Regions from separate parts of the Streptomyces sp. NPDC088923 genome, predicted to be linked through region 2. Evidence: riboswitches for the same ligand, from Rfam matches in the RefSeq annotation. Region 2 holds a riboswitch; each other region holds the start of a gene.

What was found. A riboswitch is a leader RNA that binds a small molecule or an ion and turns the genes downstream of it on or off. The one in region 2 is predicted to bind cyclic di-AMP.
Positions count from the first base shown of each region.
Region 1: linked by a shared signal. The riboswitch ahead of ACIP4O_RS04030 (transglycosylase family protein) and the one ahead of ACIP4O_RS27480 (M23 family metallopeptidase) in region 2 are both predicted to bind cyclic di-AMP.
Region 3: linked by a shared signal. The riboswitch ahead of ACIP4O_RS29425 (M23 family metallopeptidase) and the one ahead of ACIP4O_RS27480 (M23 family metallopeptidase) in region 2 are both predicted to bind cyclic di-AMP.

Region 1 covers NZ_JBIVIO010000001.1:861,643-871,058, forward strand. The annotation lists gene ACIP4O_RS04020 (cytochrome P450) at 1-1,243, shown strand, start outside; gene ACIP4O_RS04025 (transglycosylase family protein) at 1,380-2,438, shown strand; cyclic di-AMP (ydaO/yuaA leader) riboswitch at 2,627-2,804, shown strand; gene ACIP4O_RS04030 (transglycosylase family protein) at 2,808-3,512, shown strand; gene eno (phosphopyruvate hydratase) at 3,873-5,159, shown strand; gene ACIP4O_RS04040 (septum formation initiator family protein) at 5,297-5,785, shown strand; gene ACIP4O_RS04045 (DUF501 domain-containing protein) at 5,944-6,477, shown strand; gene ACIP4O_RS04050 (exopolyphosphatase) at 6,474-7,415, shown strand; gene ACIP4O_RS04055 (hypothetical protein) at 7,445-7,903, shown strand; partial or broken gene ACIP4O_RS04060 (prevent-host-death protein) at 7,905-8,039, opposite strand; gene ACIP4O_RS04065 (hypothetical protein) at 8,108-8,398, opposite strand; gene ACIP4O_RS04070 (ATP-binding protein) at 8,395-8,811, opposite strand; gene ACIP4O_RS04075 (helix-turn-helix domain-containing protein) at 9,047-9,416, shown strand, end outside.
Region 2 covers NZ_JBIVIO010000009.1:206,419-215,834, forward strand. The annotation lists gene ACIP4O_RS27465 (ABC transporter permease) at 1-1,780, shown strand, start outside; tRNA gene ACIP4O_RS27470 (tRNA-Met) at 1,832-1,905, shown strand; gene ACIP4O_RS27475 (PP2C family protein-serine/threonine phosphatase) at 2,539-3,741, shown strand; cyclic di-AMP (ydaO/yuaA leader) riboswitch at 3,927-4,065, shown strand; gene ACIP4O_RS27480 (M23 family metallopeptidase) at 4,078-5,427, shown strand; gene ACIP4O_RS27485 (aldo/keto reductase) at 5,539-6,483, shown strand; gene ACIP4O_RS27490 (PrsW family intramembrane metalloprotease) at 6,521-7,915, opposite strand; gene trmB (tRNA (guanosine(46)-N7)-methyltransferase TrmB) at 8,174-9,085, opposite strand.
Region 3 covers NZ_JBIVIO010000012.1:25,005-34,420, forward strand. The annotation lists gene ACIP4O_RS29400 (alkaline phosphatase family protein) at 1-109, opposite strand, end outside; gene ACIP4O_RS29405 (DUF5998 family protein) at 109-717, opposite strand; gene ACIP4O_RS29410 (GNAT family N-acetyltransferase) at 1,230-4,259, opposite strand; gene ACIP4O_RS29415 (HPr family phosphocarrier protein) at 4,648-4,929, shown strand; gene ACIP4O_RS29420 (GntR family transcriptional regulator) at 5,266-5,949, opposite strand; gene ACIP4O_RS29425 (M23 family metallopeptidase) at 6,277-7,050, opposite strand; cyclic di-AMP (ydaO/yuaA leader) riboswitch at 7,063-7,214, opposite strand; gene ACIP4O_RS29430 (dienelactone hydrolase family protein) at 7,614-8,348, opposite strand; gene ACIP4O_RS29435 (M16 family metallopeptidase) at 8,554-9,416, opposite strand, start outside.

The DNA.
Region 1 (9,416 bases), on a different contig from region 2:
CGCCCTCTTCTCCCGGGAGTTCGCCGCCCACCCGTACCCCTCCTACGCCTGGCTGCGCGCGCACGAGCCCCTCGCGTGGACGCGGCTGCCCAGCGGGGTCGAGGCGTGGCTCGTGACGCGGTACGAGGACGCGCGGCGGGCGCTCGCCGAGCCCCGGCTCTCCAAGAACCCGGCGCACCACGCGGAGGGCGCCGGGGCGCGCGGGAAGACCGGGATTCCCGGGGAGCGCAAGGCCGAGCTGATGACGCACCTGCTCAACATCGACCCGCCCGACCACACCCGGCTGCGCCGTCTCGTCTCGAAGGCGTTCACGCCGCGCCGCGTCGCCGCCTTCGCGCCGCGCGTCACGGAGCTGACGGACCACCTCATCGACGGCTTCGCCGCGCGCGGCAGCGCGGACCTCATCCACGAGTTCGCCTTCCCGCTCCCCATCTACGCCATCTGCGACCTCCTCGGCGTCCCGCGCGAGGACCAGGACGACTTCCGCGACTGGGCGGGCATGATGATCCGGCACGGGCAGGGCCCGCGCGGGGGAGTGGGACGCGCCGTCGGCAAGATGCGCGGCTACCTCGCCGAACTCATCCACAGGAAGCGCCGCGACCTAGGCGACGACCTCATCTCGGCCCTCATCCAGGCCGCTGACGAGGGCGAGCACCTCACCGAGAACGAAGCCGCCGCCATGGCGTTCATCCTCCTGTTCGCGGGCTTCGAGACGACCGTGAACTTGGTGGGAAATGGGTGCTTTGCCCTACTTCGGCACCCCGGGCAGCGTGCCATGCTCCACGACGCCCTCCAGGGCCCCGACCACGGCGAAGCCCTCCTCACCACCGGCATCGAGGAACTCCTCCGCTTCGACGGCCCCGTCGAACTCGCCACCTGGCGCTACGCCACCGAGTCCTTCGACCTCGCGGGCCGGCACATCCGCTCCGGCGACCCGGTCCTCGTCGTCCTCGCCGCCGCCGACCACGATCCCGCGCGCTTCCCCGACCCCACCACGCTCGACCTCACCCGCCGCGACAACCAGCACCTCGGCTACGGCCACGGCATCCACTACTGCCTCGGCGCCCCGCTCGCCCGCCTGGAGGGAAAGACCGCCCTCACCCGCCTCTTCACGCGCCTCCCCGGCCTCGCCCTCGACGCCGACCCCGAAGAACTGCGCTGGCGCGGCGGCCTCATCATGCGAGGCCTGCGCACCCTTCCCGTCCGTTTCACCCCCTCTGCGCAGGGATGTGAGCAGTCGTGAACTGAATGCGCGTCAATAATGTGATGTTCGCGTGATCAGTGCTGCATCGACTTGTGACGAGCGTTCGAATCCCGCTACGTTCACGTCGGATCATCTGTCCCACCAGCTGACCCTCAGCTCTTGCGAAAGGCACCGCATGCTCTCCGGGAACGGTCGCCACCGACGCCCCCGCCAGGCCCCGGCCCTTGTCGTCGCGGCCGGGGTCACCGGCTCCGCCATCGCCATCCCCCTCCTCGGCGCGGGGACCGCGAGCGCCGACCAGGGTCCCTGGGACCGCCTCGTGGAGTGCGAGACGGGCGGTGACTGGGCGGCCGACAGCGGCAACGACTACTACGGCGGCCTCCAGCTCTCCGACGAGGAGTGGGAGGCGCACGGCGGTCTCGACCTCGCGCCCCGCGCCGACATGGCGACGCCCGCCCAGCAGATACAGGTGGGTCAGCGCATCCTCGCGGCCCAGGGTCCCTCCGCCTGGCCCGGCTGCGCCCTGACCGCCGGGCTCACCACGGAGGACGGCTCGACGGCCTCCGCGCCCGCCCCCGAGGGCACGCCGAGCGCCACCGCGCCGGGCGAGAAGCAGACGGACAAGAAGGACAAGAAGGAGAAGAAGGGCGAGGGGAGTTCGTCCTCGGCGAGCGCCGACCCCTCCGCCTCGAAGACACCCGACGCGGAAGCCTCCACCGGGACCCCGTCCTCCGACGCCTCCGCGAGCCCGTCCGGCAAGGACGAGGACGCGGCCGCGGGCGCGGGCGCGGACGCCACCACGGGCGAGAGCGGCGCCACGGGGCACAGCCGCGGCAAGCACGCGAAGCCCGCCCCCTCCGGCTCGCCCTCCGAGGCCGCGGAACCCTCCGGCTCCGCCTCGCCCTCCGAGTCGACCACCGTCCCCGGCAGTGACCTCTCCGGCGAGACATCCGCCACTCCCGGCGACGGCCGCGACTCCGGAGCCGACCGTTCCGCTCCCGGCGGCCGCCACGCGGCCACGGACACGGAGGGTCAGAAGGGTGCGGACGGGGCGGACAAGGCCGATCCGTACAAGGTGCGCGAAGGGGACAATCTCTGGAGTATCGCCGAGGCGCACAAGCTGGCCGACGGCTGGACCGGGCTCTACGAGCAGAACAAGAAGATCGTCGGCGCCGACCCGGACCTCATTCTTCCTGGCCAGAGCCTGGATCTTGGTGCGGAATCAGGGCGATAACCGGACAAGCGGTTGACCGCATCTGTCCGTTATTGTCCGGTAGGGGTCGAGTGAGACATGAGTCTCAACCGCCCTGATCGTCTTTGAAGTTCCGCTGATTTCTTGCTTAACGTCGTGCTCGCTTCCCCACCGGGAGGCCCCGACGGTCGTCACGCCGAATCCTGCCGGCGCCCGTTTCGGGACAGTCGTCGCGTCACGCGCCGAAGGCAGGAGCGGGGGACCCAAGGTTTGCGTCCCAGCCGGCGTCCGGGAGACCGGGCGCCGGCCCGGGGCTAGGGGTGAAGCCGGGCGGCAGCCGCCGTCCGGCCGGGCAACTCACGGGCCCGAACCCGACAGCTCACCTCGCAGGCGTCGGTGAGGAGATACTCCATGCTGTTTTCCGGCAAGGCCAAGCACCGTCGCCGTCGTACCACCCGCATCGTCGCGTTCGCCGGTGTCACCGGCGCCGCGATCGCCGTCCCGCTGATGGCGAGCGGCAGCGCCTCCGCCGCCTCGACCGCCACCTGGGACGCCGTCGCCCAGTGCGAGTCCGGCGGCAACTGGTCCATCAACACGGGCAACGGCTACTACGGTGGCCTCCAGTTCAACCAGTCCTCCTGGGCCGCCGCCGGTGGCACCCAGTACGCCCCGCGCGCCGACCTGGCCACCAAGGACCAGCAGATCGCCACCGCCGAGCGTCTCCTCGACATGCAGGGCCCGGGTGCCTGGTCCTGCGCCGGCGCCGGCAACCTCACCAACGACGGTGTCGACCCGGGCGTCAACCCCAATGGTGGCGGCCAGCAGACGCAGGAGCGCTCCTCCAGCGACCAGAGCGCCTCGCGCAGCCAGCAGCGCCAGGCCCCCCAGCAGCAGCACACCACCCCGAAGTCGACCACCGGCACGGTCAAGACCGACACCGGCATCACCGTCCCCAAGGGCGACGGCGAGTACAAGGTCGTCAAGGGCGACAGCCTCAGCGAGATCGCCCAGAAGCACCACGTCTCCGGCGGCTGGAACAAGCTCTTCGAGCTGAACAAGGACATCGTCAAGGACGCCGACCTCATCTACCCGGGCCAGCAGCTCCACCTCAGCTGACCCCCTCCGGGACGACCGGGCCCCGCGCCCGTGGCGTTCCCCCGCAGGACCGCCCCGCCCCGCCGCGTTCTCCCCCGTACGCGGCGGGGCGGGGCTTTTCCCTGCCGGACGGGACTCCCGCCCCGCACCTCACCCGCGCACACCCCCGCTCACCAGCGCGGCTCACCTGTCACCCCCTCGGCTCAGATGCCCCGTTCGGCCCCGTTCCGCCCACCCGATTCGCCCTATTCACCGGCTCTGTCCCCCTGATTCCGACCGAGTCCCGGGCGTAGGCCGACCCCGGCCCCCCGGCCGGTTAGGCTCATGCAGCGGAAGGCCCCGCAAGGGCCCCCGCAGACCTGCTCCACATCCCAGAAGGAGATGCTCGTGCCGTCCATCGACGTCGTCGTAGCCCGGGAAATCCTGGACTCCCGAGGCAACCCCACGGTCGAGGTCGAGGTCGGCCTCGACGACGGCAGCACCGGCCGTGCTGCCGTGCCCTCCGGTGCGTCCACCGGTGCCTTCGAAGCCATCGAGCTGCGTGACGGTGACGCCAACCGTTACCAGGGCAAGGGCGTCGAGAAGGCCGTCCTCGCCGTGATCGAGCAGATCGGCCCGGAGCTCGTCGGCTACGACGCGACCGAGCAGCGCCTGATCGACCAGGCGATGTCCGACCTCGACGCCACGCCCGACAAGTCCTCGCTCGGCGCCAACGCCATCCTCGGCGTCTCGCTCGCCGTCGCGCACGCCGCCTCCGAGGCGAGCGACCTCCCGCTCTTCCGCTACCTCGGCGGCCCCAACGCGCACCTGCTCCCGGTGCCGATGATGAACATCCTCAACGGCGGCTCGCACGCCGACTCCAACGTGGACATCCAGGAGTTCATGATCGCGCCGATCGGCGCCGAGTCGTTCTCCGAGGCCGTCCGCTGGGGCGCCGAGGTCTACCACACCCTCAAGAAGGTGCTCAAGGAGCGCGGCCTGTCCACCGGCCTCGGCGACGAGGGCGGCTTCGCGCCCAACCTCGACTCCAACCGCGCCGCGCTCGACCTCATCGTCGAGGCGATCAAGGAGGCCGGTTACGTCCCCGGGCGTGACGTGGCGCTCGCGCTCGACTGCGCCGCCTCCGAGTTCTACAAGGACGGCAAGTACCGCTTCGAGGGCCAGGACCGCACGGCCGCCGAGATGACCTCCTACTACGAGGAGCTCGTCGGCGCCTACCCGCTCGTCTCCATCGAGGACCCGCTCTTCGAGGACGACTGGGAGGGCTGGGCGACCGTCACCGAGCGCCTCGGCGACAAGGTCCAGCTCGTCGGCGACGACCTCTTCGTCACCAACCCCGAGCGCCTCCAGCGCGGCATCGACGAGAAGTCCGCGAACGCCCTGCTCGTCAAGGTCAACCAGATCGGCTCGCTCACCGAGACGCTGGACGCCGTCGAGCTGGCCCAGCGCAACGGCTTCAAGTGCATGATGTCCCACCGCTCCGGCGAGACCGAGGACGTCACGATCGCCGACCTCGCCGTCGCCACCAACTGCGGCCAGATCAAGAGCGGCGCCCCGGCCCGCTCCGAGCGCGTCGCCAAGTACAACCAGCTCCTGCGCATCGAGGAGATCCTCGACGACGCGGCGGTGTACGCGGGCCGCTCGGCGTTCCCGCGCTTCAAGGGCTGAGCCGCCGCTCGAAGGGCTGACGCCCGCACGGGCTGAGCCTCCGCACGCCCCCGCACCCGGTCCCGTACCGTGTGCGGGGGCGTACGCGTGTGTGCCGTACGCCTGTGCGCACCACCCGTACGAGGGGGAGAGCCGGGATGGCACGGAAGAACGACGGCGAGCGTTTCTCGACCGCGACCCGCCTGCGCGTCCTCGGCGAGCAGACGGCGGCCCGCGTCTACCGCTCCCAGTCCCGCCGCCAGGCCCGCCGTTCCCGCCTCACCGGGCGCGCCGCGATCCTCGTCCTCGTGCTGTGCGCGCTGATCGTCGCGCTCGCGTACCCGATGCGGCAGTACATCGCCCAGCGCGACGAGATCGCGGAACTCCAGCGCGAGCTGAAGACCCACCAGAACGACGTCGAGCGGCTGCGCGACGAGAAGGCCCGCTGGCAGGACCCCGCCTTCGCCCGCCAGCGCATCCGCGAGCGCCTGCACTACGTCCTGCCCGGCGAGACCGGTTACACCGCCCTCGTCCCGGGCGCCGCGAGCGCGGGCCCCGCACCGCAGGACGCGGCGGCCACCCGCCCCTGGTACACCAACGTCCTCGGCGGCATCGACGAGGCCGACCGCGCGGCGGCGCTGCGCTGAGGCGGGCGGCGGGCGGCGGGCGGCGGGCGGTGGGCGGCGGGCGGCGGGCGGTGGGCGGCGCCAGGCGGGTGGCGGGCGGGTGGCGCGCCCGTACGGGGATACTGGAAGCCGTACGCGCGTACGCGCCCCCGCCCCCGACCGGAAGCCCGAAGCCCTCCATGCACACGCCCCCGCCGACCACCGCGCCCACCGAGCCCACCGAGGCCGACGTCGAGGTCTTCCGGCTCCAGCTCGGCCGGCCGCCGCGCGGACTGCGCGCGATCGCGCACCGCTGCCCCTGCGGGGAGCCCGACGTCGTCGAGACCGCCCCGCGCCTGCCCGACGGCACCCCCTTCCCGACGCTCTACTACCTGACGTGCCCGCGCGCCGCCTCGGCGATCGGCACCCTTGAGGCGAACGGCGTCATGAAGGAGATGACCGAGCGGCTGGCCCGCGACCCGGAACTCGCCGCCGCCTACCGCGCGGCGCACGAGGACTACATCGAGCGCCGCGACGCGATCGAGGAGCTGACCGGCTTCCCGAGCGCGGGCGGGATGCCCGACCGCGTCAAGTGCCTGCACGTCCTCGTCGCGCACTCCCTCGCGGCAGGCCCCGGCGTCAACCCGCTCGGGGACGAGGCGCTCGCGATGCTGCCGGAGTGGTGGCAGAGGAAGCCGTGCTCGGAACTGTGTGCTCAGGAGGACGCGAAGTGACCCGCGTGGCAGCCGTGGACTGCGGCACCAACTCGATCCGCCTGCTCGTCGCCGACGTGGACCCTGTGACCGGCTCGCTCGTGGACCTCGACCGCCGTATGGAGATCGTGCGCCTCGGCCAGGGCGTGGACCGTACGGGCCGCCTGGCCCCGGAGGCGCTGGAGCGCACGTTCGCGGCCTGCCGCCAGTACGCGGCGGCGATCGCGGAGCACGAGGTCCCGGCGGGCAACATCCGCTTCGTGGCGACCTCGGCCTCGCGGGACGCCTCGAACCGCGAGGACTTCGTGAACGGCGTACGGGAAATCCTCGGTGTCGACCCCGAGGTGATCACCGGCGCCGAGGAAGCCCGCCTCTCCTTCACGGGCGCGACGCGCGAACTGGGCGAGGACACGTACCTGGTCGTGGACATCGGCGGCGGCTCGACGGAGTTCGTCCTCGGCACGAAGTCCCCCCGCGCATCGCGCTCGGTGGACATCGGCTGCGTCCGCATGACGGAACGCCACCTGACGACGGACGACGGCACCCTCCTGGACCCACCCCCGGCGGACCGCGTGGCGGCCATCGAGAAGGACGTGGAAGCGGCCCTGGACGAGGCGGAGTCGGAGGTCCCCCTCGCGGAGGCATCCACCCTGGTCGGCCTGGCGGGCACGGTGACGACGCTGGCGGGAATCGCCCTGGACCTCCCGGCCTACGACTCGCGGGCGATCCACCACAGCACGTTGACCCGCGCGGACGTGGACACCCTGACCACCCGCTTCCTCACCTCGACGCACACCGACCGCGCGGCGATCCCGGTCATGCACCCGGGCCGGGTCGACGTGATCACGGCGGGCACGCTGATCCTCCGCGCGATCATGCGGAGGACGGGGGCGGAACAACTGGTCGTGAGCGAACACGACATCCTGGACGGAATCGCTTGGAGCGTGGCGGGGGAGTAAGGGGCATCCGCCGGGGGAAGTCATCGCGCGTGCGCAGCGAAGACGGCGATCAGTACAACGAGTTCAGCGGCGAGGGACACGGGCCCGTCTTCCAGTTCCGCAACTGGTACGGCGACTACCGGCCCCTCGCCGCTTCTCCGAAGCCCACCGTGGACGCACGCGCCGTGGCGGCCCGCCGGGCGCGGCAAGCTCGCGCTCGACGCAGGTTTCTGTGGCTGACGGTCTCCTTGGGCGCCGTGACCCTCCTCTTTCTCCTCGGGATCTTCCTTCTCTGCGGACTGCCTTTGCTGGATTCGTTCGCTGCCGGACTTCTCAGGGTGCCCCCGCCGGACGAGGATTTCCCTTGGAAGGTGGGCACCCTCCTCGTCAGCGGCGGGTTCGTCCTTGTCCCTCTCGGCGCCGCGAGGGAGCGGGCACGCCATGAGGCCGAGCACGGCACGAGGCTGTCGTGGCGCCAGGCGCTGGTCCCACCCGAGCGACGCCGCTGATTCAACGGACGGTCCCCGGCCCTTCGGTACCCATCACCGTCGCAAGCATCTCCGCCATCCCCACCGTCGCTCCGCCCTCGGCGAGTACGGCCCGTGCCTCCCGTGCCAGCGCTCGATCGGCGGCCTCCTCGCAGGCAGGGCACTCCTCGGCGTCCGCGGGTTCGTCGTGTTGTTCCACGCGCGCAGCGTATGCGAACTGTTCCTTCACCACCGCCGCGCCGCCCTCTCCGGCAGGAAGTACTCCCGCACCCGGTGCTCTGCCCACAGCCGGGCCACCCGCGCGGGGTCGGGGTTGGAGGCGTAGCCGGGGCAGATACGGCAGCCCTCGGCGTGCGGGGGCGGTACGTCATCGGGGTGGTCCTCCACGAGGTGCGCGGCGAGCGCGAGTTGGGCCCGTACGGCCCCGTCCCCGACCCGCGCCTCCCGCAGCACCCCCGCGTACAGCAGCAGGCACGACGTGCACCCCCACATGAAGGGCGGCGGCACGAGCGTCACCGCACGACCTCTGCCCACACGGCCTTGCCGAACGGTGTGTCGTAGCAGCCCCACTGCCCCGGGCACAACGCGTCGAGCAGCAGGAGCCCGCGTCCGCGCTGCCGGTCCTCGGACTCGGGACGCCGACGCGGGCGGCGCCGGACCGGGTCGCGGACCTCGACGCGCGTACCCGTCTCGCCGGTCAACACGATCACGGCGAAGGAATCACCGGGTTCGGTCCCGTAGCGGATCGCGTTGGTCACGAGCTCCGAGGCGACGAGTGCCACGTCGTCAAGGTGGGCCTCGGTGGCACCGGGGTCGAGCAACTGTGCCTCCCTGCGGACGTGTTCCCGGGCGAGCCGGGCCGCCTGTGGTTCGCCGGGCAGTACGAGGAGTTCCGAGGCGTCCTCTACGCGACGCCGAGCCGTGTCCATGCGGGGCCCTCTCAACGGGAAGTGCCGTGCACGACAAGCGACATGGAGTGTTGACGCGCGCACAGGCGGTGGCAATCACACGCTGCCCGGAGCATGAGGCGCCGTGCAAGACTTCACGGCGGTGTCTCCCTGCAAGAGTGTCGAACGGATGTTTCCGGCTGCGCGCTGAGCGACTTTCCGCTTTCATCGTGAAAGACGAACGGCCCGCATACTGAGGGCACGGACAGGGGGACGCATGGCGGAGGGCATGACGGGATCGACGGTCCCGCGTCGTCAACTGGGCAGGAATCTCAAGGCGCTTCGCAATAATGCGCACCTGACGGTCCGCGCGGCGGCGGTCGAGCTGGAGTGGTCCGAGGCGAAGATGTGGCGCATCGAGACGGGCCAGACCCCGCTGCGCAGCCTCGACGTACAGGCGATGTGCTTCGTGTACGGGGCTCCGCCGGACCTGACCAAGGCGCTGATGGAACTCGCGAAGGAGACGAAGGCGCGGGGGTGGTGGCAGGCGTACGGAGAAGCGATGCCGGAGGGCTTCGACATCTACGTGGGTCTCGAAGAGGCATCCGTGAGCCTGGACTTCTATGAGAGCGATCTCGTGTCCGGCC
Region 2 (9,416 bases):
GCTCGGGCCGTGGCTGGAGGACACCTTCGGGATCGTCCTGCCCTTCCACACCTCCGGCGCCGTGCTCGCCGCCGCCTTCGTCTCCATGCCCTTCCTCGTCATCAGCCTGGAAGGCACCCTCGCCGGACTCCGCCCCGGCTACGAGGAGACCGCCGCCTCGCTCGGCGCCTCCCCGTTGCGCGTCTTCCGTACCGTCACCCTCCCCCTCGTAGCCCCCGGCCTCGCCGCCGGAGCCGCCCTCACCTGGGCCCGCGCCCTCGGTGAGTTCGGCGCCACCATCACCTTCGCCGGCAATCTCCCCGGCACCACCCAGACCCTTCCGCTCCAGGTCTACCTCCTCCTCCAGGACTCCCCGGAAGCCGCCACCTCCGTCTCCTTGCTGCTCCTCGCCATCGCGATGGCCGTTCTCATCGGCCTGCGCGGACGCTGGACCGGCGCCGCCCCCAGCACCCGCACCGCCCGCTTCCGTTCCACCGCCGTCACAGAGGAAGACGTCCCGGACCCCGCCTTGGATGCCCGAAAAGCCGAACAAAGCGGCGACTTCACCCGTTGGGGTGAAGAATCGGCGGAAAGGGGTGGCGGCGATCTCATGGGGCAAGGTGCCGGCAAGCGATCTCTCGCCGCACCGCGCCCGCGTCCCCGGCTCGGCGAAGGACGCACCGCACCCGACGAGGACCTCACACCCGGTGAGGCCCGCGACACGACCGAGGAGGCCCATGACCCCCTTCCCACGTACGCGCTGCACGCGACCCTGAGCGGCTACACGAACCTCGACCTCGACGCGGACCCCGGGACCACCGTCGCCGTCGTGGGCCGCAACGGGGCGGGCAAGACGACCCTCCTGCGGGCCCTCCTCGGCCTCACCCCGCGCGCCCATGCCGAACTCCGCCTCGGCACGGACGACATCACCGCCCTGCCCCCGCACCGGCGCGGCGTCGCGTGGGTCCCACAGGACGGCGCGCTCTTTCCGCACCTCAGCGCGCTCGCCAACACCGCCTACGGCCTCCGCGCCCACGGCGTCCCGCGCGCCGAGGCCCGCCGTACCGCCCGCGTGCACCTCGACCGGCTCGGAGTCGGGCACCTCGCCCATCGTCGACCCGCCCAGCTCTCCGGCGGCCAGGCGCAACGCGTGGCCCTCGCGCGTGCCCTCGCCGTCCGCCCCCGCCTGCTCCTCCTCGACGAACCCCTCGCCGCGCTCGACCAGACCACCCGCGCCCAGGTACGGCACGCCCTGCGCCGCCACCTCGACGGCTTCGGGGGCGTCTGCCTGCTCGTCACGCACGACCCCGTCGAAGCGGTCTCGCTCGCCGACCGCGTTCTCGTGCTCGACGCGGGTCGTACGGTGCAGGACGCGCCGCCCGCCGAGGTCGCGCGCCGCCCCCGCTCCGCATGGGTCGCGCGCATGCTCGGCCGCAACGCCTGGCCGGGCACCCTGACCCCTGACGGGCTCGCCCCCGAGGCCGGGGGACACCTCGTCGTCGCACCTCCCGCCGACGCGCCCGCCCTGCCCGTCGGCACCCCCGCGCTCGCCGTCATCGCTCCCGAGTCCGTCGCACTCCACCCGAGCCGTCCGACCGGCAGCCCCCGCAACACCTACGCCTGCACCGTCACCGAGATCACCGCTCTCGGCAGCCGCCTCCGCGTCCTCCTCACCGGCCCCGACTGCCCCGACCTCGTCGCCGAGATCACCCCCGAGGCCGCCGCCGACCTCGCCCTGCGCGAAGGGACGCCCGTCTGGGCCAGTGTGAAGGCCACGGACATCACCCTCGTGGCCCTGTGAACGACGGTGGCGCGAAGCACCCCGGGAAGGGTGTACAGTTGTGTTTACCGACGCGGGGTGGAGCAGCTCGGTAGCTCGCTGGGCTCATAACCCAGAGGTCGCAGGTTCAAATCCTGTCCCCGCTACTCAGTACGAAGGCCCCGGCGCCCCTATGCGCCGGGGCCTTCGTCATGCCGGAGCGAGGCCCCGCCCGGCCGCCCTCGACTCGCGGCACCCCTCGCGCGGCGCGACCCTGGAAGAAGTACGTACGCACAAGGGGCGCGGGCGCGCGCACGGCCGGCGGGAGGCGAGCCTTGGGGCAGCGAGGAACGGGGCCGGGCGGGAGCGACAACTCTCCACGCCCCGAACACCCCACCCCCGGCCCGCCCCCCTCCGCGCCCCCCGCTCCGAAGAACCCGGATCGGGAGAGGCCCGACGGGGCTCACCCTGAACAGCCGGGCCGCCCGGGCACGGACTCCGAGCAGGTCGGCGCCGGCGAGACCGACCCCGAACCGGCGCACCAGGCCAATCACGGCTCCGGGGACTCCGGCGACCCGGCGCCCCCCAAGGCCCCCGGCACCGCCGAGTCCCCCACCTCCAGCCCCTCACCCACCTCCGGCCCCTCCTCCGCCTCCGGCCCCGCCGCCTCGCCCGCCGCCCCCACCTGGGACACCCCGCCTCGCCAGGACTACAAACCCGTTCCGCCTCCGCCGCGGCCCCACCCTCATCCGCACCCCCAGCTCACTGCCGCGTGGGCGCGGCGGGAGGTGGGGGTGCGGGTGCTGGTGCGGGTGGTGCCGTTGCTGCTGGTGGTCTGCGGGTTCGTCTTCGGGCTGTTCGCGCCCGCGACGTTCACCGGGGCGCCGTTCTTCGCCGCCGCGCCGCTCGTTGCCGCGCCCTTCGCCTCGTGGCGGATCACCGCGGGGGTCGGGGGGCTCGCGGCGGTGGGGGAGATCCTGCTCCAGGTCATTCGGGGACGGCTGCCCACCGGGCCCTTCCTCATCGAGCTGTCCACCGTGCTCACCGTCGCCGCGCTCGCCGTGCTCATCAACGCCCTCATCCGCCGCGGCGACCGCCGCCTCGCCTCCCTGCAGAACGTCGCCGCCGTCGCGCAGCGCGCCGTGCTGCCCGTGCCCGCCGAGCGGATCGGCGGGCTCGATGTCGCCGCTCAGTACGAGGCCGCCGAGGCCGATGCCTTCATCGGCGGCGACCTGTACGCGGTGCAGGACACCCCGTACGGCGTCCGGATGGTGCTCGGCGACGTGCGGGGCAAGGGTCTCGGCGCGGTCGAGGCGGTCTCCGTCGTCATCGGGGCCTTTCGCGAGGCCGCCGAGCAGGAGCCGACCGTGGAGGGTGTCGCGCAGCGCCTCGAACGCGCCCTCGCCCGCGAGGGGCTGCGCCGCCGCGCGCTCGACGCCTTCGAGGGCTTCACGACCGCCGTGCTCGCCGAGGTCCCGCGCGGCGCCGCCGAACTGCGGCTCGTCAACCGAGGCCACACCGAACCGCTGCTTCTCGAACGCGACGGCCGGCTCCACGTCCTGACCCCCGGCGAGCACGCGCTGCCGCTCGGCATGGGCGAACTCGGCGCCTGGCCCGACCGCGCCGAGATCATCGACTTCCCGCCCGGCGCGACCCTCCTCCTCTACACGGACGGCCTCTCCGAGGCCCGTGACGCGCGCGGGCGCTTCTACGACCCCGTCGCCCGCCTCAGCGGTCGCGTCTTCCCGCACCCGCGCGCCCTGCTGACGACGCTGACCGAGGAGGTCGTGCGGTACACGGGCGGCGCCACGACGGACGACATGGCCCTGCTCGCCGTACGCCGCCCCGAAGAAGCCGCGACCCCGGCGGCGGGCACGACCGGCGCGACGGCTGACGCGGCCGGAGCGGCGGACGAGGCCACCACGGTCGGCACGCCCGACGCGGTCGGCGCGGCAGACGCCACGGAGCCCGTCACCCCGCGTGAATCATTTGATAACAACTGACGCGCCATCAGTTTCACAGCCTGGACGAGAGGCCGGTCAACTCGTCCGGATCGCTCGCCACATGTCCGTTTAGCCGCTGGTGGTGGCCGTAAAGGATCATCGGGAACGGCTTGGAATCACCCCTGCGGGTCTATTAACGTTCGATAACGCAGCGCGGTCGTCCCAGTCGGCGAGAGCGTCGGCTCCGCGCGCGTGCGCCGAATCCCGCGAGGGAACCGGGGAACCACTCTTCCGGGGTGAATCGGGTGCCCGTACAGGTACCCGTAGGAGACCTTCCTGCTCCGAACCCGTCAGCTAACCCGGTAGGCGAGAAGGAAGGAAAGGAGAGTCGCCTTCGTGGCGTCCAACCCGCCTGCTCCCGGCCCCAGCGCCTTCCCCACCGGCACCCTGACCCCCGGCGGTTCGCTGCCAGCCCAGCCGCCGGCCCACATCCCCGGCGCTCCCTACGGGGCCGCCGCCCCCACCCAGTCGTACGGGTCCGCCCCCACCCAGTCGTACGGGTCCGCCCCCACCCAGTCGTACGGGTCCGTCCCCCCGCAGTCGTACGGGTCCGCCCCGGGTCTGCCCTACGGGAGCGATGCCGCGTACGCGCCGCCCGCGGGCCACCCCGCCCCGGCGGACGTCTACCCGGGCTCGGCCGGCTTCGGCGCGTACGGCGAGGGCACCAGCGAGCCCGGCGGCGAGTGGAATCCGAGCGAGGACTCGCTCGGCTCCGTGCGCGGCAGGCACCGGGTCGCCAAGCAGCGCGGCGGGCTCGCGCGCAGCTCGACCGTGCTCGGGGTCGGGGTGCTCGCCGCGGTCGGCGCGGGCGGTATCGCCTCGGCGCAGGAGAAGCCGCCGGTCAAGCTCTCGCTGCCGGAGAAGGTCACGGAGGTGACCGGGCAGCTCAAGCAGGTGCTGCCGGACGCCGAATCGCTCCCCGGTATCGGCTCGCTCGTCGCCGACGCCAAGGGCGACACGCCCGAGCAGCTCGCCGCCAACCCCGCCGCCGCGCCGCTCACCAACGCCGGGCTCACCGACACCGACCGCGAGCAGGGCACCACCGACGCGGGCGAGGCACTGCGCGCCCGTATCCTCGCGCAGGCCGAGAACCAGGCCGACAGCGCGGACCGCACCGCCCGCGACCAGGCCGAGGCGCTCGCGGCGCGGGCCGCCGCCGACCACGCCGCACAGGCGCAGAAGAAGGCCGCGGACGAGCAGGAGAAGAAGGAAGCGGCGGCGAAGGCCAAGGCGGAGGCCGAGGCGAAGGCGAAGGCCGAGGCGGAGCGCCTCGCGAAACTCGCCCGCAGTTACACCCTCCCCGTCGCCTCCTACACCCTCACCTCGCACTTCGGCGACGGCGGTTCGATGTGGTCCTCCGGGCACCACACGGGGCTGGACTTCGCCGCGCCGACCGGTACGCCGCTCAAGGCGATCCACTCGGCCACCGTTCAGGAGGCGGGCTGGTCGGGCGCGTACGGCTACCGCACCGTGCTCCTCCTCGACGACGGTACGGAGCTGTGGTACTGCCACCAGTCCTCGATCTCGGTGAGCGTGGGGCAGAAGGTGACGACCGGCGAGGTCATCGGCCGGGTCGGCGCGACCGGCAACGTGACAGGCCCTCACCTCCACCTGGAAGTCCACCCGGCGGGCGGCGCGGCGGTCGACCCCCTGCCATGGCTCCAGGACCACGGCCAGCAGCCCTGACCCGCCCGCACGGCGGAAGTGACGGCGCGGGAGAAAAGTCAGCGATCCCCCGCCGAAGTCAGCGATCCCCCGCCGGGAATTTTCCGACCGCCTCAGGAGTTGAACGCCCTCATGACTTCTCTCCGCTCACTCGGTGCCTCCGACATCGAGGTCTTCCCCCTCACCCTCGGTGGCAACGTCTTCGGCTGGTCGGCCGACCGCGACACCTCCTTCGCCGTCCTCGACGGCTACACACGGGCGGGTGGCAACTTCGTCGACACCGCCGACGCCTACAGCCAATGGGTGCCGGGCAACGAGGGCGGGGTGTCCGAGCGCATCATCGGCGAGTGGATGAAGGCGCGCGGCAACCGGTCCGACGTCGTCGTCGCGACCAAGGGCGGTGCCCTGTCCACGCGCAAGGGCCTGCGCGCCGCCACGGTCAAGGCCGCTGTCGAGGACTCCCTGCGCCGCCTCCAGAGCGACTACATCGACCTCTACTACACGCACTACGACGACGAGTCGGTCGAGGTCGGGGAGTTCCTGACGACGCTCGACGAACTGGTCAAGGCGGGCAAGATCCGGGCCATCGCCGCCTCGAACATCTCCCCGGAGCGGCTTCAGGAGGCGCTGGACTTCTCCGACCGCGAGGGCGTCGCGAAGTACGTCGCGCTCCAGCCGCAGTACAACCTCGTCTCGCGCGACACCTACGAGGGCCGGCTTCAGGACATCGCCGGACGCGGCGGGCTCGCGGCCGTCCCGTACTACGGCCTCGCGGCCGGTTTCCTGACCGGCAAGTACCGCCTCGGCACCACCGTCGACAGCGTGCGCGCCGAGGGCGCGGGCAAGCACCTCGAAACGGAAAGCGGCCGCAAGGTGCTCGCCGCGCTCGACGAGGTCGCCGAGGCGCACGGCGCCGAACTCGCCACCGTCGCGCTCGCCTGGCTCGCCGCACGGCCGACCGTCGTCGCGCCGATCGCCAGCGCCCGCAACCCCGAGCAGCTCAAGGCGCTCGTCGCTCTCGCCGACCTGACCCTGACCCAGGACGAGGTGGACAAGCTCACGGCGGCCTCCGCCTGAGCGGCCCGCGCTTGAGCGGTCACCGTTCAAGCGGACGCTAGTCCCGCGGTGGCGCCCACGGGTCGCGGTGCGCGCCCTCCCCGCTCGGCTGCCCCGTCCCCGTCGGAATCCCGGCGGGGACGGGTGCGTACGGGGGCTTCGCCGGTGCGGATGCGGCGGGGCTCGCGCCGTACGGGGCATGCGCCCGGCCGTACGGCGGCGGTGGCCCGTACCTGTGGCCGGGCGCCTGCCCGTACCCGCGCGGTGGACCGGACGGCCACCACGCCGGAGGGGCGTACCAGCCTCCGGGGGCCGCCGCGGTGGCCGGTTGGGCGGGGAGGAGGTGCGGGGCGCGGGGCCGGACGAGGCGCCAGGAGTGGGCGAAGGCGGGGCGGGCGAGCGCGCGCTCGCGCCACAGGTGGTCGAGGAGCGCGCGCTCGCGGCGGGCGAAGTCGGGGGTGCGGCGGCCGTGTTCGGCGTCGGAGCGCAGCAGCGCGAGGCGCGTCGCGGCGGCCGCGTACAGGCGCAGGCGGCGGGCGTCGGCACGTACGCCGTGGTACGAGGCGAACTCGGCGGCGACGCGGCGGGAGCGCAGCGAGCCGAGCGCGAGGGGCTCGTACGGGGAGAGCCAGCCGGCGAGCGCGTACCGGGGCAGCGTCTCGCGCACCGTGCGCAGTTCGCGCTGCCGGTGCCACAGCACGAGCCACGCGGTCAGCCCGAGCGCGGGGATCATGATCGTCACGTAGACGAGCGGGAAGCCGAGCGGGCCGAGGACCGTCGAGCCGTTCCACGCCGCGTGCATGCCCATGGCGAGGAGCAGGCCCGCGACGGGGAGCAGGACGCGGCCCACGCGGCGCCTGCTCAGCAGCGCGAGGCCCACGCCGAGGCCCGTCATGCAGGTGAAGAGCGGATGCGCGAAGGGTGAGAAGACGGCGCGCACGAAGAAGGTGGCGACGGTGATGGCGGCCCCTGTGCCCTCGTCGCGATCCGAACCGAACGCCTTGGCGAGGTAGAGGATGTTCTCGGTGAAGGCGAAGCCCGTCGCCGTGAGGCCCGTGAGGACCACCGCGTCGACGGGCCCGCGTATCAGGCGACCGTGGAAGACCAGGACGAGCAGGAGTGCCGTGGCCTTCGCGCTCTCCTCGACGACGGGCGCGACGGCGAGCGCGGCGACGGTGTTCGGGTCGACCGGGTGGGCCCAGACGTCGGCGAGCCACACGGCCGCGAAGCTGTTCGCGACGAGCGCGATGAGCGCGCCCGCGCAGGCTCCCCAGGCGAGTACGAAGGCCTGCGCGCGCCAGGGCAGGGGGTGCGCGCGGCCCAGCCAGCGGAACGCGAGCACCACGGCGGGCGCGGGCAGCACCGCGAGGCCGAGGCCCACGAGGAACGCCTCGGTCCCGGTCTCCTCCCGCACGAGCCCCGCCATCACGAGACCGCACAGCGCGAGCAGCACGGCCAGGCCGGTGAGACGCACGCCCCGGCGTCGCCACCAGCGCGGCCTTCGCGGCGTCAGGAGCCCCTGCGGTGCGGGCGGGGCAGGCGGAGAGTTCACGCCTCCGACCTTAACGACCCGCACTGACAGCCGGACCCGGAACGCGTGTTCGCCGCTTCTTCGAGGTCTCGCGGTGGGGACCGCTGGGGGACGCGCGGTGGTGGTCTCCCGGGGGCTCGTGATGCTGGTCCGGCGCGGTCTTCTCGTGGCCGTGGCCGGTCAGCCCTCCTCGGGCCGGGCCTCCACCCGCTCGGGCTCCGCGACCGCGTACCCGTTCCGCCGGAACAGCAGGTCGTGCACGACGTGCCCCTTCCGCAGGCCCTGGCCCTCGAACCGCGTCTCGGGCCGGAAGCCGGGGCGCTCGGCGAAGCCGCCCCCCGGGGCCGTGTTGTCGAACGCCGGGTGCGCGCTCAGCACCTCCAGCATGTGTTCCGCGTACGGCTCCCAGTCGGTCGCGCAGTGCAGCACCCCGCCCTCCGCCATGCGGCTCGCCGCCAGGTCGAGGAAGTGCGGCTGGATGATGCGGCGCTTGTGGTGCCGGGCCTTGGGCCAGGGGTCGGGGAAGTAGACCCGTACCCCCGCGAGCGCGGCGGCGGGGAGCATGTCGCGGAGCAGGACGACGGCGTCGCCGTTCGCGACCCGTACGTTCTCCAGGCCGCTCGCGGCGGCGAGACCGAGCAGTTGACCCTGCCCCGGCGTGTGCACGTCGACGGCGAGGATGCCCGTCGAGGGATCGGCGGCGGCCATCCTCGCGGTCGTCTCGCCCATGCCGAAGCCGATCTCCAGGACCACGGGCAGCCCGTCGAAGAGGGCCTTGAGGTCGAGGACCTCGCGCCCGTCCACGTCCAGGCCCCAGCGCGACCAGTGCTTCCGCAGGTGTTCGGCCTGCGCGGTGGTCACGCGGCTGCGGCGCGGCGTGAAGCTCTTGATACGGCGCTCGCCCAGCGCGCGCGAGGGATCGGCGGCGGGGCCCACGCCCTCGACGAACATCCGCCCCTGCGCCCGGGTACGGGGCGGCAAGGCCTCGGGGCCGGGGCGCGTGGCGGGCTCGGTGGTCGGCGTGGCGGACTCGCCGGACTCGGCGGCCGTGGGGCTCGCGGTCGGCGCGGGGGTGCGGGGGTGCTCGGACACAATGCCGTCGATTCTACGGAACCGGGGCGGAGGGTGGAGGCGGGCAGTGGCGGAGGCGGTGTGATTGTCCACAGGCTGTGGATAACGGTGCGGCTTCGGACCCTCGCGCACGCCTCGCGCACGCCTCGCGCCGCGATCGCGACATGGCGACGGGGCGGGCGGCGGCAGCGGGGGCGGGGCAGCGGTGGTGGCCGGGGGCGGAGCCCGGGGCGGTACGGGCTGAGCCGCCCGTACGCCGGGAGTCACCTCCGTACCGCCGCCCGAACCCATACCGCCTTGCCGGCCCGTACGTCGTCCCGGCCCGTACCGCCCTTCCCGGACCCGTACCGCC
Region 3 (9,416 bases), on a different contig from region 2:
GGAGCGGTGCGTAGGGGTCCGGGGCGTCACGGGACCCGTGCGGTCCGCCGCTGTGCCGGGCCTCGTAGGCGTCCCAGTCCGTGTGGTGCGTGGGGGGTGTCCCGCTCATCAGCGGCGGGTCCCGGAGGGGCCCTCGCCGAGCGCCGCCGTGGCCGCCGAGAGCGCCTGCGCGAAGGCGAGCGCCTCGCGGACGGTCTCGGGGCCGTCGCCCGCCTCGCTCACCCGCAGGCTCAGGTCGTCGGCGGTGGAGCTGCCGGTGTAGCCGTGGTCGGCCTCGCAGTTCGGGTCGCCGCAGGCGGCCGGCTCCAGGTCGATACGGGAGACGGCGCCCCAGCCGATCGTGAGGACGACCTCGCGGGGCAGGGTCCCGGGCGTGTACGACTCGGGGTGAGCGACGACGCGGCTCGTCACGACGGAGGAGACGCGCTCGATCCGTACGGACTCCGTGGACGTCGTGGCGTACGGGGTGGGCGAGGTGTCGTCGGCGGCCTGCTCATCGGTGTGGCTCACGATGAAGCGGTGCTCGGTGAGCACGAGCACGGTGACGTGCCTGCGGACCTCGTTCGCGTCGAATGTCGTCTCCTGGTGCACCAGGTACGACACCACGGGGTCCCCGCCGACCGCGGCCTCCACGGCCTCGGCCACGAGGGCCGGGTAGTAGCCGCTGCGCTCGATCGCCGCGCGCAGCCCCTGGGTCGTCGTACCGGTCTTCGCCATGCGCCCATCCTACGGGGGCGGGCGGCCTGCCCGGTCACTCCGTGGGGGTTCGTCCTGGGGCGGGAGCGGCGGTACGGGCGGGACGGGGCCGTTGGCGTGCGCGTACACGGCCCCGAGCGGGAAGCGTGCGTGGCACCGGGGGCACTCGGCGGGGCCGAGGGCCTGGCGGACACCGTCGGCGAACGCGGGCCGCCCGGCGCGCGGGGCGACGCGGTGGAGCCGGGCGCCCGTGCCGCTGGGGGCGCCGGGAGCGGCCGGGCGCGGCGCGAGGCGGTGCTCACGGTCGACGCCCCCGTCCGCGCATACCGGCCGAAGCGTCCGACCGCGCGGGTCGGGCCCGCGCCGAAGGGGGCGATCACCGGAGCCGGCTCCTCGAACGGGTCGTCGCGGCCGTGGTGGGGGGGGCGCCCCACGCCGGGGTCGCCGTCGTCGCGCTCGACCCGGCCGCGGAGTGCCGGCACGTGCCCGCGCCGCGGATGGCCCGCGACGACTCGGTCCCCGTGGGCCGTCTTTCAGTACATCGGCATCCTGCGCGGTCCCTCGTCGCCCACCGCCGGGGGGTGGGCGAGGCGGAGCGATGCCCCGAGGACGCGGACCGTGCGGGGCGCGACGACGACCGGTTCGAGGGAGACCGCGACGATCTCCGGGTGGTCGTCCACGAGGCGGGACACGCGCTGGATCAGCTCCTGGAGGGCGTCCGTGTCGACGGGCGCGGCGCCGCGCCAGCCGAAGAGGAGCGGGGCGCTGCGCAGCGAGCGGACCTGGTCGGCCGCGTCCCTGTCGGTGACGGGGACGAGGCGGTGCGCCGTGTCGCCGAGGAGTTCGGAGGGGGCCCCGGCGAGCCCGAAGGAGAGCACCGCGCCCGCCGCCGGGTCGATGACGGCCCGTACCACCGTGTCCACGCCGCGCGGGGCCATCGACTGCACGACGGGCCGCAGTTCGGCGGGCGAGCCGAGCAGTGCGGTGAGGTCCGCGTACGCACGGCGCAGGTCGCTCTCGTCCGCGAGGTCGAGGCGGACGCCGCCGAGGTCGGGGCGGTGGCGCAGGTGCGGAGCGGTGATCTTGAGCGCGACGGGGTACCCCAGTTCCTCCGCCGCGCGCGCCGCCGCGTCGGCGTCGGGCGCTGGAAGCGCGCGCAGGACGGGGATGCCGTAGCGGCGCAGCAGGTCCTCGGTGTCCTCGGGACCGGGCGTCGTGCCGCGCGCGCCGGGCGGGAGGGCGCCGAGCAGCCCCGCGATGCGGTCGGCGGCGCCGTGCCCGTCGATGTCCTCGAACTCGGGGACCCGCCCGGGGTGCTCGGTGTCCGTACGCCACTGCGCGTGCCGCACGGCGCGGGCGAGCGCGCGGACGGCGCGCTCGGGGGCGGGGTAGGCGGGGATGCGGGGCGTGGCGGGGCGCTCCCCGGCGACGGACTCCCCGGGTTCCGGTGCGGGCGTGCCGCCCTCGTCCCGTACCGTCGCGCCCGGCTCCCGTACCGCCGCCACGGGCTCCCGTACCGCCGCGCGCGGCTCGCCCTCGTCGCGTACGACCTCCGTGTCGCGCGCGTCCGCGCGGACCGCGCCGCCGGGCGTGTGCGGGCCCGCGCTCGCCGGGAGGGTCGCGGTCGCCGCGGAGAGGGCGTGGGCGAGGCCGCCGAGTTCGACGTGGACGACGAGGACCGGTTTGCGCGTCTCCGAGGCGGCGACCGCCTCGCGCAGCGCCGCGCCGAGCACCTCGCCCTCGGGCCAGTCGAGCGCGCCCTCGCCTACCCACGGGATCGCGGTGACGACGACGGCGTCGCTGTCCCGGTCCGCGAGCGCCTGTTCCAGGGCACGCCGGAAGTCCTCGGGGCTCGCGGACGTCGTGAGGTCGAGCGGGGTGCGCGGGCGCAGGCCCTCGGTCAGGCAGGCGTCGTACGTCAGCAGGCCGAGCGACTCGGAGTTGCCGAGGATCGCGACGCGCGGGCCCTCGGGCAACGGCTGGCCCGCGAGCAGGACGCCCGTGTCGACGAGGTCGGTGACGGTCTCGACCCTGATCACCCCGGCCTGCGCGAGGAGCGCGGAGACGGTCGCGTGCGGGAGGCGGGTCTCGGCGACGGCGTGCGAGGGCGGTGTCGCGGCGCTGTGCCGGGCGCCCTGGACGACGACGAGCGGCTTGGTCGCGGCGGCGCGGCGCGCGAGACGGGTGAACTTGCGGGGGTTGCCGATCGACTCCAGGTACATCAGCGCCACGTCGGTGTCGGGGTCGTCGTACCAGTACTGGAGGACGTCGTTGCCCGAGACGTCCGCGCGGTTGCCCGCCGAGACGAAGGTGGAGAGCCCGGTGCCGCGCTGGTGGAGTTCCGACAGGAGCGCGATACCGATCGCGCCCGACTGCGTGAAGAGCCCGACCCGGCCGCGCGGGGCGAGTTCGGGCGCCAGCGAGGCGTTGAGGCGGACGGCGGGATCGGTGTTGACGAGGCCGAAGGCGTTGGGGCCGACGAGCCGCATCCCGTAGCTGCGCGCCTGCCGCACCAGGCGCCGTTGCCGCGCCCTGCCCGCCGTCACGCTCTCGCCGTACCCGGCGCTGATGACGACGAGCCCGCGCACCCCGTGCTCGCCGCACTCGGCGACGGCCTCGGGCACCCGCTCGGCCGGGACGACGACCACGGCGAGATCGATGTCCTCGCCGATCTCCTTGACGGTACGGAAGGCGGGGACGCCGTCGAGCGTGCCCTGGTCCTCGGGGAAGCTGCTGTTGACGGCGGAGAGGCGGCCCGTGTACCCGGCGGCGAGGAGGTTGCGCAGGATGCTGCGCCCCACGCCGCCGCCCGCCCGCTTGGCCCCGACGACCGCGACCGAGCCGGGGGCGAGGAGGCGCTGCACGGAGCGGGACTCGGCGCGGTGCTCGCGCGCGTACTGCACCGCGAGCGAGCGCTCGGTGGGTTCCAGAGGGAAGGTCAGGTGGACGACGCCGTCCTCGAAGCTGCGCTTCTGCTGGTAGCCCGCGTCCGTGAAAACCTTGATCATCTTGGTGTTGTGGGGCAGCACCTCGGCGCCGAAGCGGCGGATGCCGCGCTCGCGCGCGACGGCCGCGATGTGTTCGAGGAGCGCTGAGGCCACGCCGCGGCCCTGGTAGGCGTCCTGGACGAGGAAGGCGACCTCGGCCTCGTCGGCGGGCGCGGAGGCGGGGCGGCCCGTCGCGTCGACGCGGTCGAAGCGGACGGTCGCGATGAACTCGCCGCCGATGGTCGCGGCGAGCCCGACGCGGTCCACGAAGTCGTGGTGCGTGAAGCGGTGCACGTCCTTCGCGGAGAGCTTCGGGTAGGGGGCGAAGAAGCGGTAGTACTTCGACTCGTCGGAGACCTGCTCGTAGAAGCTGACGAGCCGTTCGGCGTCGTCCGCCGTGATGGGCCTGATCCGCGCGGTGCCGCCGTCGCGCAGCACGACATCGGCCTCCCAGTGGGCGGGGTAACCGGCCTCGTGGGGCTGCGCCGAGGGGTGCTGGTCCTGGGGGCGGCCGCCTGGACGGGGCGCTGCCGAGCGGGGCTCCTCGGGGCGAGGCGGGTGGGCCGGGGTCTCCATGGGGTCAGGGTACGACCGTGTGTACGAGGCGCGGGGGCGCCGTGCGGGGGCGGTGCGGCGGCGTACGGGGCGGGGCGCGGTGTGGTCGGCCGGTACGCGGCGGAGCGGCGGTGTCCCCCTGGTGCCCGCGGACACCCCTCGTACGGCCCCCGCCCCCTTGCGGCGCGCGGCGCGCCGTGCCACCACGAGGGGAGAACGCGTCCCGGAACGGGAAGGCCCGTACCGCGACCCCGCACCGATCCGCACCACCGAAGGACCGCACCAACCGCACCAACCGCACCAACCGCACCAACGGAAGCTGCACCGACCCGCACCACCGGAAGTCGCACCACCGCGTATCCGCACCGGGCCCGCAAGCGCGCGGGCCCCGGACCCGAAGGGCTGCACCATGGCTGAGCGTCGCGTCACCGTCGGCTGGCCGGAGGGCCTCCACGCCCGTCCCGCCTCCCTCTTCGTGCGGGCATCGACCGCCACCGGACTCCCCGTGACCGTCGCCAAGAGCGAGGGCGAAGCGGTCAACGCCCGCTCCATGCTCGCGGTGCTCGGTCTCGGCGTGCAGGGGGGCGAGGAGATCACGCTGAGCGCGGAGGGAGAGGGGGCCGAAGAGGCGCTGGACCGGCTCGTCAAACTCGTGGCGGAGGGGCTCCAGGAACTCCCCGAAACCGTTTAGGGAATACGCGGGTGACCCGGGGGTGCGGAATTCTTCTCCGCAGTCCCGGGCCACTGTGCATTTCCCCGGCGGGCATACCGGTCGAGCCGAAGGGCGCACCGATAAAACCCACGGAAAAGGCGCGACCATGGCGGCGGGAATACCCGATCCGCCGGGACGGCCCATGTGGGGACGTCGCGGTCTCGCGACGTCGCGTATCCCTTTGTATACGGCCCCCGTGTTAATGCGGAAGGCCCGGATTGTTTACGGGATGTTGCGAAGTCCTCACCGGGCGCGGATCCGCGCGGCTCACCGGGCGCGGGTCCGCGCGGCTCACCGGCGGGGGCTCACCCGGCCTCACCAGGCGGGGGCCTCCTCGGGGTCGCGCCCCGGCGGGCGGCGCGGCGGGTAGGGGCCTGGGCCGCGCAGGCGGTGGGCGCGCCGCGCGCGGTCGGCGTGCTGCGCCGTGAGCGCGCGGGCCCGCTCCGCGTCACCGCGCGCCAGGGCGTCGACGATCGCGCCGTGCTCGGCCCAGGACTCCTGCGGGCGGGCGGGCGACTCGACCACGTACATCCACGCGATCTTCTGCCGCAGCAGGGTCAGCAGGGAGGTCAGGGTCTCGCTCGCGCTGGCCTGCACGAGGGTCTCGTGGAACCAGCCGCCCAGCGAGCGCAGGTCCTCCTCCTGCCCCCGGCGTGCCCGCTCCTGCCCCAGCCTGACGAGGCCGCGCAGCACCTTGAGGTGCGCCTCGGTCCTGCGCTGCGCGGCGCGCGCCGCGCACAGCGGCTCCAGGAGCAGCCTCGTCTCCAGGACGTCCACGGCCTCCCGCGCCCCCGGCTCGGCGACCTGCGCCCCCGCGTGCCGGCGCGTCACCACGAAGCCCTCCGCCTCCAGCGTGCGCAGCGCCTCCCGCACCGGCACCCGCGAGACCCCGTATCTCCGCGCGAGCAATTCCTCCGTGAGCCGGCTCCCCCGCTCGTACACGCCCGAGACGATATCGTCCCTGATCGCCGTGCATACCGAGTGCGCGGGAATACTCATGACCCGACCTCCGCATTATTCACCGCGAAACGCTGCCGTTGGACGTCCGCGAGGTGGCTCCACCAGACATTAGAGCAGTGACCCTATGAGAACAGTGAAGAATTCCTCACGGCAGGGCGCATTCCCCGAATATCTTCGGGCCCCGGTGCGCTGTTTACGGGCGGTTCGGGGCGGAAAGGGCGAGGTGCGCCGTACCGGGAGCGGGGCGTGCGGTGCGGTGCCGGGAGTGGAGCTGCCGGGCGCGACGTCGAGGCCCGTACGCGGAATGCCGAAAGCCCCCGGGGGCGGCCGGGGGCTTTCGAAGGCGTCGCGAGGCGCGGGACGGGCTCAGATGTCGATGCCGTGGCCGCGCAGGTAGGCGAGCGGGTCCATGTCGGAGCCGTACTCGGGGCTCGTCCGGGCCTCGAAGTGCAGGTGAGGGCCCGTGACATTGCCCGTGGCGCCCGAGACGGCGATCTGCTGACCGGCCGTCACGGTCTGCCCGACCGCGACGGTGGCGGCGGTGAGGTGCCCGTACTGCGTGTACGTCCCGTCGTGCATGCGGAGCACGACCTCGTTGCCGTACGCGCCGCCCCAGTCGACCTTCACGACCGTCCCCGCGCCGACCGCGTGGACGCTCGTGCCGCTCGCCGCGTGGAAGTCGATGCCGGTGTGGCTGCCGGACGACCACAGCGAACTGCTGGCGTGGTAGCCGGTGGAGACGTACGAGCCGGGGATCGGCAGGACGAAGGTGTTGAGGCGCTCGCGCTCGGCGGCCCGCGCGGCCCGCTCCTTCGCCTCCTTCTTCCGCTCGGCCTCGCGCTTCGCCTTCGCGGCCTCCTTACTCGCCGCGGCCGCGGCCTTCGCCTCGGCGGCGTCCTGCTCGGCGGCGGAGTGCACGAGGGAGGCCTGCGTGGCGATCTCCTGGGCGACGCTGTCGAAGCCGATGACGCGGGTGAGGCCGGTGTCGGGGCCCTCGTGGTTCGCGGCGTGCGCGGGGGCGGCGAGGGTGCCGACGACGGAACCGGTCGTGAGCGCGGCAAGCCCGGCCACCTTCGCACCGGTGCGGGACGCTCGGACGGCAGGGCGGCGGTGCCTGCCCGTGGGGCGCGTGAACGCCATGAAGCGGCTGTTCCTTTCCTTCCCTCTCGCCTACCGGGTTAGCTGACGGGTTCGGAGCAGGAAGGTCTCCTACGGACACCGGCGGACGGCGTCCGATTCACCCCATGGGACACATGGGTCCCCGGCTCCCGGGTACAAGCCCCGGAACTCGGCGAAGGCTGTCCGCTGCCGCGGGCGCGGCGCATACCTGACGAACAGCCGGAGTGACGCTAAGCGGGGCAAGACTTCCGTAACAAACGCAACCGCGCCTTTGTTGCTCATGCCACACCCCAGACAGGCCGTCATGCACCCAATACGGACACGGACCCGACCGGTATCCGGACAGCCTTGGGCCCGTGCCCGCGCACGTCGACGCCCGCGCCGGCTCGCTGGGCCGCCGTGCCCGTTCGCATGGGCTGCCGCGTGCCCGCTCACGGGAACCACCGTGCCCGCTCGCGTGGGCCACCGCCTCCGCTCGCGCGGGCCGCCGTGTCGGACCAAGCCGCACCGCCACTCCCCGCCGAGGCAGCCCCGCCCGCCACGGGCACTCGTCGCCGCCCCGCCCACCCGCCGCTGCCGGGGACTCAGCCGCCCGTCAGCGTCCCGGCGAGAAGGGGAAGCAGGCGGTCCCAGTGACGGGCGAACCCGGTGGCGCTGAAGGCGTCGGTGTCGGCCATGGTGAAGCCGTGCCGGGTGCCGGGGTAGACCTCCGAGGTGTAGTCGACACCGGCCGCGTCGAGTTTTTCGTGGAGCGAGTCGAGGGCCTCCGGGGTCATGTCGCCCTCGGCGTGGCCGAGATGGACACGTGCGGTGAGCGCGGAGTGGACACCGGGTCCGGCCGCCCCCACCGGCGCGTGGAACGCGGCGACGGCCGCCACCTCGCCGGGGTGCTCGGCGGCGGCGCGCACCGCGAGGAGACCACCGACGCAGTAGCCGGTGACGGCGAACGGCCCCGCCGCGACCTCGGGTTGTGCCGCGAGAAAGGCGAGGTAGGCGTCCGCGTCCTTGCGGGCGCGTTCGGCGGTGTGCGCCTCGATGAGGGGCAGCACGCGGGCGAAGACCGCCGCCCGTTCCTCTCCCCCGAGGTAGGCGGGGAGTTCGACCACCGGCGCGGGGCCGTGCCGGTAGAAGAGGTGGGGGACGAGGACGTAGTACCCGTGCCCGGCCAGTTGACCGGCCAGGTCCCGTACCACGGGCCTGAGGCCGAAGCCGTCCGCGTACAACAGGACCCCGGGGTGCCGCCCTCCTCCCTCGGGGAAGGCGGCGAAGCCCTCTGCGTGACCGTCCTCGGTGGCGATGCTCAGTGTCTTGGTGGGCATGACTCTCCTGTCGTGGTCGATGTGCCGAAGCTGCGATCAACACGACGGAGGGCGGGGCGCGGGGCGGTACCGGGCCCGCGACGGCGCGCGGCGGTGGCCGGTCCGGGCCGATACGCGGACGCGCCGACTCCCCGGCGGGACGACCGGCCCGCGCAGGGCCGCCCCGGGCCCGCCAGGCCCGCGGCCCGGCGGACCCCCACGGGCCTCAGCCCTGGACCACCGTCACCTCCCCGATCCCCAACTCCCTCACGGAATCAGCGATCTGCGCCGCGTCCCCCACCAGAACCGTCACCAGGCGGTCCGCCGGGTAGGCGTTCACGACGGCGGCCGTGGCCTCCACCGTGCCCGTCTCGGCGAGGCGGCGGTAGAAGGCGGCCTGGAAGTCGTCGGGGAGCTGCTGCTCGACCTGATCGGCGAGCGTCCCCGCGACGGCGGCGGCCGTCTCGTACTTGAGCGGGGCGACACCCACGAGGTTCTGCTCGGCCGTCTCGCGCTCCGCGTCGGTGAGCCCGCCCGCCGCGAGGTCGCGCAGCACCTTCCACAGGTCCGCGAGCGCGGGCCCGGTGGACTCGGTGTCGACCGAGCCGCTGATCGCGAGGAGCGCGGCCCCCGGGGCGAGCCCCGTGCCCTCGGCCGGCCTCCCCGAGCGCAGCACCTGCCCGAAGGCGCGTACCCCGTACGTGTAGCCCTTCTCCTCGCGCAGCACGCGGTCCAGGCGCGAGGTCAGCGTCCCGCCCAGGCAGTAGGTGCCGAGCACCTGCGCCGCCCACACCTGGTCGTGCCGGTCCGGCCCCGTACGGCCGATGAGAAGCTGCGTCTGCACCGAGCCGGGGCGGTCGACGATGTAGACGCGCCCCGTGTCGTTGGAGGTGATCGGGGTCATGGGCGGCGAGGCGGGGGCGGAGCCCTGCCACGTGCCCAGGCTCTCGTCGAGCAGCGCGTCGAGGTCGGCGCCCGCGAAGTCGCCGACGACGACCACGGTGGCCGTGGCCGGGTGCACGTACCGCTCGTACAGCTCCCGCACGGCCTTCGCGTCGATCGCCTCGACGGTCTCCGCCGTGCCCTGCC